DNA from 2 places in the Aerococcus sp. UMB1112A genome. Region 2 is predicted to be linked to the other one. Evidence: predicted binding sites of a transcription regulator. Region 2 holds the regulator's gene; the other holds the start of a gene.
What was found. Region 2 encodes NrdR, which represses ribonucleotide reductase genes. Its sites were predicted from a motif close to ACACNATATATNGTGT; they were not measured.
Positions count from the first base shown of each region.

Region 1: a site for NrdR is predicted at 1,947-1,962, ahead of nrdD (anaerobic ribonucleoside-triphosphate reductase). Genes of this name have one in related genera too.

Region 1 covers NZ_JASPDS010000006.1:119,526-123,722, forward strand. Annotated here, with positions in the region: gene QP860_RS05220 (nuclease-related domain-containing protein) at 375-1,298, opposite strand; gene nrdD (anaerobic ribonucleoside-triphosphate reductase) at 2,004-4,197, shown strand, end outside.
Region 2 covers NZ_JASPDS010000014.1:4,924-9,120, forward strand. Annotated here, with positions in the region: gene dnaI (primosomal protein DnaI) at 1-391, opposite strand, end outside; gene QP860_RS07905 (DnaD domain protein) at 393-1,844, opposite strand; gene nrdR (transcriptional regulator NrdR) at 1,859-2,365, opposite strand; gene coaE (dephospho-CoA kinase) at 2,428-3,045, opposite strand; gene mutM (bifunctional DNA-formamidopyrimidine glycosylase/DNA-(apurinic or apyrimidinic site) lyase) at 3,047-3,880, opposite strand; gene polA (DNA polymerase I) at 4,089-4,197, opposite strand, start outside.

The DNA of each region.
Region 1 (4,197 bases), on a different contig from region 2:
ATTTTTTGGTGGGGTGGTGTAGCTAGCTGAATTGGGGTGTTAACTTTCGTCTGGAAGCTTGGAGTGAAGAATTCCGAGTCTTATGCTCGGGATTTTTGTTAGGATTTGATGGGATAATCCACAAATGGAGTATCTGTTTGTGGATTAGGCCTATCTAAGCCACAATTGAAGCCCTCGAGTGTGGGTAGAGAATGTTTAATCCACAAATACGATACTTAATTGTGGGTAGCTTATATTCAATCCACAAAGCAGAGCCTTGATTGTGGGTTAGAGCGATTTAACCCACAATCAGAAGATCCGAATGTGGGTTGAAGTTTGCATTATTCATAAATGAAGTCATTAGATCTATCCTACTATATCGAGCTAAACTAAATTTAGTATATAGCAAGGCGACTAGGCTTCGATGTATTGTCCGCATAGGGATTTTTAAACTGTCTTGGATTTTTTCCTTTTAGATAGATAAAATGCTCTTGAAGAATTTTCTGAATTTTGTAATAACTTACTTTTCCACAAGCAAAATCTTGAATAGCAGTTCCATTAAGTGTCTGATTAGGGAAAAGAAGAGCATAGTCATGAATGAGTTCTAAGATCGCTTCATCCTTAGAAATCGTTTGACCGCAAGAGCAGGACAGGTAATAGCGAAAAACATTGAGCTTTTTATGACAAACTTTGCAATGAAAACCTGGATAAAATTTTTGTAGACTTTCTAATTGATTTAAAGCAGGAGAATTTTGTATGTTATCAAGCAAATAGCAAAGAGATTTGATTTCCGGCTGGAGCTTTTCTTGGCTTAGACGTTTAAAAAATGATTGGGCCTGGTGGGGAAGTAGAACATTATTAGCTACCGAATCATCCAAATCGGGATAGTTATAGGGATTGGCAAAATATATTTTAGCTTCTAGCTTCAATGGGAGATGATGTTCTGCTAATAAATTTTCCAAAAAAAGTTGTGATTTAAGTAATTGTTGGCAGATATCCCGCTCTCCCGGATAGTTGTTGAAGGTCCAACGGCGGTCTCGACACCTAACTTGAGCGCGATAATTTTTAACTTCTATTAGGCAAAGGGTTGAAGGAAAGACGAGGAGTGAATCAATCTCTATATACTCTTCTTGGTACTGCCAATTGCGATAATGCGCGAGAGGCTGGATTTCTAGTTGGTCTAACATTTGATCGAAAGCTAGTTCCCCCTCAAACCCACGTTCGAAATAATCTAGTATTTTCTGTTCTTCTGATGTTAGATGTTGATATTTTTTCAAAGTACGAAAATATTGTAGTGTTAATGATTCTTTTCTAGTCATTTTCATCCCTCCTATTAGATATATAGGCGGTTAATAGTGATATTCACTAACTGATTTTTATTTTTTATAAATAATATATTTGAGTCAAAAAACTTTGGAGACTAGGCCACAAAAGAGTGGGCCGTGTGTGTTGGATCCAAGCAATCCGCAATTGTGGCCTTCGAGTGTGGCTTGCATTTAATCAATCCACAATTGTGATTCTCAAGTGTGTGTTGGGCCCGATCAAGCCACAATCATGATTCCCGAGTGTGTGTTGAATCCAAGCAATCCACAATTGTGACCTTCGAGTGTGGCTTATATTCAACCAACCCACAATTGTGGCCCTCGACTGTGGGTTGAATCTAAGTTAACTATAATTTGCACTCAGTGTTCTCGAATACAAACCGCAACCTCCAATCGAGCAAAATAAGATCCATCTGAACTCTCTCTACCCTCAAAAAGCCATTTCTGTATTTTCTGACCAAGCGAAGCGAGTTTTTTCAAAGAATTGTTTTCCGCTCTTCCCAGACTGTGGGGCTTTGGCGGTCTTTGTTAGGAGAACAATCTGTAAAACACAAGATATTGTACGAGATTAATGTTGAAAATCTATATGTAGTCGGTTATGATAGTTAGTGAGCTCAAGATATAGGGGAGTTAAGTCAGTCGAACCCCCTATATCTTGTGTCTAATCGATAAAGGATACACAAGTTAGAAAGAGGGATTGGGATGTTTAATGAGCAAACAACGCCAGAAATAAAGATCCAAAATATTAATTTGGAGGATTTGATGGTTGAAAAACGGGATGGGCACAAGGCTCATTTCCAGCCTTCTGCGGTTAAGCATTCGCTCGCCAAAGCCCTGGATGTGAAGGATGAGGAAGTGCTGGATAAGCTTTTCCAAGCGACCTTGGCAGAGATTTTCCAGGGGGATGCGGAGTCCCTCCAGTCTGCGGGGATTGCCCAAGCGGTGGTCTCGACTTTAGAAGACTTCGGCTATACAGAAGCCAGCCAGCGCTACCAGGTCTTCCGCCACAATAAGATGCAGTTCAATGACAAGCAGTATGATGTGTCGACCAAGCTGCAAGAATTTGCGGCAGGGGACAAGTTAGTCCTCAATGAGAATGCCAACAAGGACTCCCGGGTCTTCAATACGACCCGCGACTTGACGGCGGGGGTTTCGGCTAAGGCGATTGGGCTTTCTATGATGCCTAAGGAAGTGGCCAATGCCCACTTGAAGGGGGATATCCACTTCCATGACCTGGATTACTCGCCTTATTCACCCATGACTAACTGCTGCTTGATCGACTTCCAAGAGATGTTGTCCAATGGCTTCCACATCGGGAATGCCGAGGTCGAGTCACCCAAGTCGATCAACACGGCCTGCGCCCAGATCGCCCAAATTATTGCCAATGTGGCGTCTTCCCAGTACGGCGGCTGTTCAGCAGACCGGATCGATGAGGTCCTGGCCCCTTATGCTAAGTTGAACTTTGATAAGCATCTGAAGACGGCTAAAGAGTGGATCGAGGGTGAGAACCGTCAGCGCGAATTTGCCTACGCCCGGACCAAGAAGGATATCTACGATGCCATGCAGAGTCTGGAGTATGAGATCAACACCTTGTATTCTTCCAATGGCCAGACGCCTTTTACCACCCTTGGCTTCGGTTTGGGGACGGACTGGTTTGCCCGCGAGATTCAGCTGGCCATCCTGAATGTTCGTATCCAAGGGCTGGGCCGGGAAAAACGGACCGCTATTTTCCCTAAACTCGTTTTCACCATCCGTCGCGGAACTAACCTGGACCAGGGCGATCCCAACTATGACATCAAGCAAAAGGCCATCGAATGTGCTACCAAACGGATGTACCCGGATGTCCTCATGTACGACAAGATTGTCGAATTAACAGGGTCCTTCAAGGCGCCGATGGGTTGCCGGTCCTTCCTCCAAGGTTGGAAGGATGAACAGGGACGCGAGGTCAACAGCGGCCGGATGAACCTGGGCGTTGTGACCCTGAACATTCCGCGAATTGCCCTAGAATCTGACCACAGCAAGGACCAGTTCTGGCAAATCTTTGATGAACGCTTAGAAGTCTTGAGAAAGGCTCTTCTCTACCGAGTGGAGCGGACCAAGGAAGCCAAGCCTGAGAATGCACCAATCCTCTACCAATACGGGGCTTTCGGCAAGCGGCTCAATGAAGAAGATGATGTCGATGAGCTCTTCAAGAACCGTCGAGCTACGGTATCTATGGGCTATATCGGCCTTTATGAAGCAGCCACTTACTTCTACGGGCCAGACTGGGAGCACAATGCGGAAGCCAAGGCCTTCACCCTGGATATCGTCAAGCACATGAAGGAAGTAGCGGACCAATGGGGGGATGACTACGGCTATCACTTCAGTATCTATTCCACCCCAAGTGAGAGTCTGACGGACCGCTTCTGCCGGCTGGACCAAGAAAAATTTGGCCAGGTTACGGACATTACGGACAAGGACTATTACACCAACAGCTTCCACTACGATGTCCGTAAGAACCCGACACCATTTGAGAAGCTCGAATTCGAAAAAGACTATCCTAAATATTGCAGTGGCGGCTTCATTCACTACTGCGAATACCCCAACATGCGGCAAAATCCTAAGGCCCTAGAAGCTGTTTGGGACTTCGCCTATGACCGGGTGGGCTACTTGGGAACCAATACGCCGATCGACCACTGCTATGCCTGCGACTTCAGCGGGGACTTTAAGCCGACCGGGCGTGGCTTCGAATGCCCACAGTGCGGCAACAACGACCCTGACAGCTGTGACGTGGTGAAGCGGACCTGCGGCTATCTGGGCAACCCCAATATCCGGCCCATGGCAAAAGGCCGCCACAAGGAAATTAGCGCCCGGGTTAAGCATATGTCAGCAGACAATGCCTTGGTCAAGGATTCTA
Region 2 (4,197 bases):
CATCGAATTGGTCGAAATTTGCTTCACGCAGAGACTTGGGCAGGTCCACCAGGGTAATCCGGCGGTCGCGCTTGAGCTCCGCTTGCTTGGCCAAATAATCCTCATTAGCCACATATTGGACATCAATATAGTTCACATTCATCTGCAATTGGGGGTGGAAATTAGGGATCTTGGGCTCATAGCCCGCTTGGATTCGCTTCTTTTCTTGGACGAATTCATAGATCTTAGACAAGCTACGCTGGATCATGGCCTCATCCACCTGGTCCTGGTGCTGGTTGATAAAGGCTTGGACGTCGGGATCGCTGAGGGCCTCTGCTTGAATTTCCTTAAGTCTTTCTTTGTAGTCCTTTTGCTCTAGGATTTTTTTGATTTCTGGTCCGATATTTTGCATCTTAACGATCCTCCTTGTGCCTTTGGGCGATTAGGTCGCGCAAGTTTTGAGACTGGTCCGTCCTTTGCTGGTTCGTCTGGTCAGCTGGCTTGGCCGCCTCTTCGCCAGCTTTAAACCACTTGGGCTTGACTTCTTCGCGGCCTGGGCGTTTTTGATAATTTCTCTTTTGGTAGCGGGCTTGGCGTTTCTGCTGCATACGTTTGATCTTGGCTTGTTTTTGATGGTCGAGCCGGCCGCGTAGGTAGAGCAAGGCAGCTTCGGGTGAGTCCACCTTGTGCTGGCTCCAATCATCTGCCGTGGCTTCTAACAAGGGGCGGCTCAAGCGGTCCTTGCCGTCTTCCACTAGGTAATAGTGAATCATAACATTAAGAGTAGCCGGATTGAGTATGCCCATCTGGAGGATGTCTCCAATGGCCTGGGTCTCATTCTTGGTCAAAAAGCCCCCCTGCTGGTCCTTGATCGACTTGGCAAAAGGCACCGAGGGGTAATTGCGCAGGGTCGCTGTAAATGCCAGATCTTCATCACTCAAGCCTTGTTCTTTCCAGAGCTTCTGAGCTTCTTCCTGGGCCTGGGCTTGTACTTCCTGGAATTCCTGACTGCGTTCCTTGAGCGGGGCCTTGTTATCGGCTTCAGCCTGGGCCAGGGCAATAGCCTGGTACTTGTCCAGATCAATCTTATTTTCTTTGATATCACAGGCTTCTAGGGCCATTCGCTGGAGGCTGACCTCATCGTAGCCAAAAATTTCGTGGAGGGTCTGGGTCATATCGATCACTTCTTTAGTCAGCGCCTTCTCCCCCACAAAGCTACCCTGGAGGAGCTCCTTAAAGGCCTGGAGATCGAACTTAGAGTCCTGGCCCAGGTCAAAATGCTTGTCTCCTTCATTGGTACGGACCAAGTGTTCCCGGGTCTCCTGACTGACCGGGTAGATGGCCTGGGGCAAGCGGTAGACATCACGGAAGGAAGCCGTCACGTCCCGCCAGTCCGCCTGCTCCAAAGCCTGGTAGGGCTGCCAGGAAAAGCGATCAACCAAGCGGTGAAAGCGGTCTTCACCCACATAATAAATGAGCAAGGACGACATCAGTGAATCGGTAAAGAATTTATCCGCCGGCAAGGGTGCTAACAAGTCATAGCGGGTCTGGACCTGTTTGTCGGGATTCTGGTTTTGGAAGACTTGGACCAAGCCCAGGGCCTCCAGCCGCTGCCTAGCCCGGATATACTCTTCCTTGCCCATCACCAATTGCTCCATCAAGTCCGAGTGCCGGAGAATCGAGGAGTGCCAGGCCCCGACTTCAATCTGGGCACGCAAGCTCTGGTAGAGGGCCGCACTCTCCGCCCCCAGCATAGGCTGGTAGAGGTGAAGAAAAACAGCCATATCATTTTCCGAAAGCCATTCTTTCTGGTAGATGATAAGGCCGCTCTGTGGTTCTAAACTTTCCCATGGGATAAAGGCCAAATTAACACTCCCTTCTAGTCTGTGTCTCCATCCAAGTCGAGGTTCTGCTGGCCCTCAACCTGCTTGCGCTGCAGTTGGCGGAGGGATTCAATCTCTTCTAAGAAGACAGTCGGGTCTTCAAAACGGCGGTAGACACTCGCATAACGGATATAGGCCACTTCATCAATAGCAGGCAGGCGGTCCATGACCATCTCTCCAATATCCTGGGAGGAGACTTCATCATGGGGCCGGGCCCGCAATTCAGACTCAATCTCTGACACTAAGCGCTTCAAGTCCTCCAAGGCAACGGGCCGTTTCTCACAAGACCGGACCATGCCGCGCAGTAATTTCTCCCGCGAGAATTCCTGGCGGTTACCGTCGCGCTTAATCACTAGCAGTGGTGGCTGTTCCACCCGCTCAAAGGTGGTAAAGCGGTAGTCGCAGGCCAAACAAGCCCGGCGACGGCGGATAGCACTCCCTTCCTCGGTGGGACGGCTATCCACCACTTTGGTATTATCATGATGGCATTTTGGGCATTGCATAAGATTCTCACCTATTTCTTTACAAGAAGGACGTTTTCATGCCTATTATAGCATAAGCACAGCTATTCAGCGACAGGATTTGGGCTAAAACCGCTGATTCCTAGCCAAGCATCTACTTGTTGGTAGGTATAGGACAGGTCCCTACCGTTATCGATTAGAATATCCGCCCACTCTGCCTTGCGTTCGATAGAAATCTGGGAACATATCCGCTGGAAGGCCTCCCCTTCACTGAGCTGGTCGCGGGCCATCAAGCGTTCCAATTGAACCGACTCGGAACAGTAGACCACCATCACCTGGTCACAGTCTGCCTGGTAGCCTTCTTCATAGAGCAAGGGAATGTCAAGAACAACTAAGTCGTGCCCTGCAGCATCATAGGCTTGGGCCTCTTGGATGATCCACTGACGGATATGGGGTTGAAGAAGCTGGTTCAGCTCTTGGCGGGCCCGGTCATCCGCAAAAATGAGCTGGCCTAATTTTTTTCGGTTAATGGTCTGGTTGGGAAAGATATAGTCCTCCCCAAAATGTTCCCGGATGGCTTCCAGTCCTGGCTGGCCGGGTTCAACCACAGCCCGGCTCCCCAAATCGGCATCGACAATGGGATAGCCTAGGGACTGGAAGTGCTTGCTGACCGAGCTCTTGCCCGTTGCAATGGATCCGGTTAATCCTAAATGAAATGTCATCTTATCTCCTTTCCTTCTTTAAGACTTGGCAGCGTGGACAAAAAGTTGTCCCCCTCTGACCGACCTTGATCTTCTTCATCGGGGTCTGACAGCGGGGACAGGGCAGCCCTGCCCGTCCGTAAGCATTGAGGGTCTGTTGGAAGCCCCCACTGTGGCCCAGGGCATCAGTATAAGAACGAATCGTCGTCCCACCCTTGGCCATGGCCTCCCCAATCACTTCCTCAGCATAATGGACTAAGCGGTTGGACTTCAGCCTGGACACCGTGTTAGCCGGCTGCTCAGGATGGAGGCGGCTCCGGTAAAGAATTTCGTCGGCATAGATATTGCCAATCCCTGCCACCACATGTTGGTCCAGGAGCACCAGCTTAATGGCCAACTTCCGCCGCTGAAGCTGCTGGTAAAAAGTATCGGCATCCAAATTCCAAGGTTCCGGTCCCAAGTTAAGCCGGGCTAATTCATCGTCCATCTCTGCTTTGGGAAATAGCCGGATGCGGCCAAACTTGCGAACATCATGGTAGCGGAGGTCGCGGCCATCATCGAGCTGGAGAACGAGGTGGGTGTGCTTATCTACGGCCTGGTCGCTGGGCAGGACTAGCCACTTGCCTTCCATCCGCAAATGGCTGATCCAAGCCCAATCGCCCCAGTCAAAGATTAAATACTTGCCCCGGCGTCCTAAGCCCTCGAGGCGCAGTCCCGGCATAATGGCTTCAAATTCTTCAGGGCTAGGCCGGTCAATTATCTTGGGCCAGCTTAAGCTAAGTCCGGTCACCCTAGATCCTAGCACTAAGTCTTCCAACCCCTGGCGGACCCGGTCCACTTCAGGTAATTCTGGCATCTTTCATCCTCCTTTCATCTGAAAGTGAAAAGCCTGGCCGCAAAGCTGTCCGCGGCCAAGCATTATCTATATCTTAATACTTTTAAATACAAATTTGCAGTGGTTGGCGCAATAATCGATAGGTCTGCTAGTGATGAGCAAAAACGGAACGGATGCTCACCTGCAGCCTCTATATGAGCCTACGATTAGCTATTAAGCGACAAACACCTTATTTGGCATCGTACCAAGTATCGCCATAGTTACTATCCACAATTAGAGGCACGTCCAATTCAACGGCGGATTCCATCACTTGTGGCACTAATTCTTCCAGGCGGGCG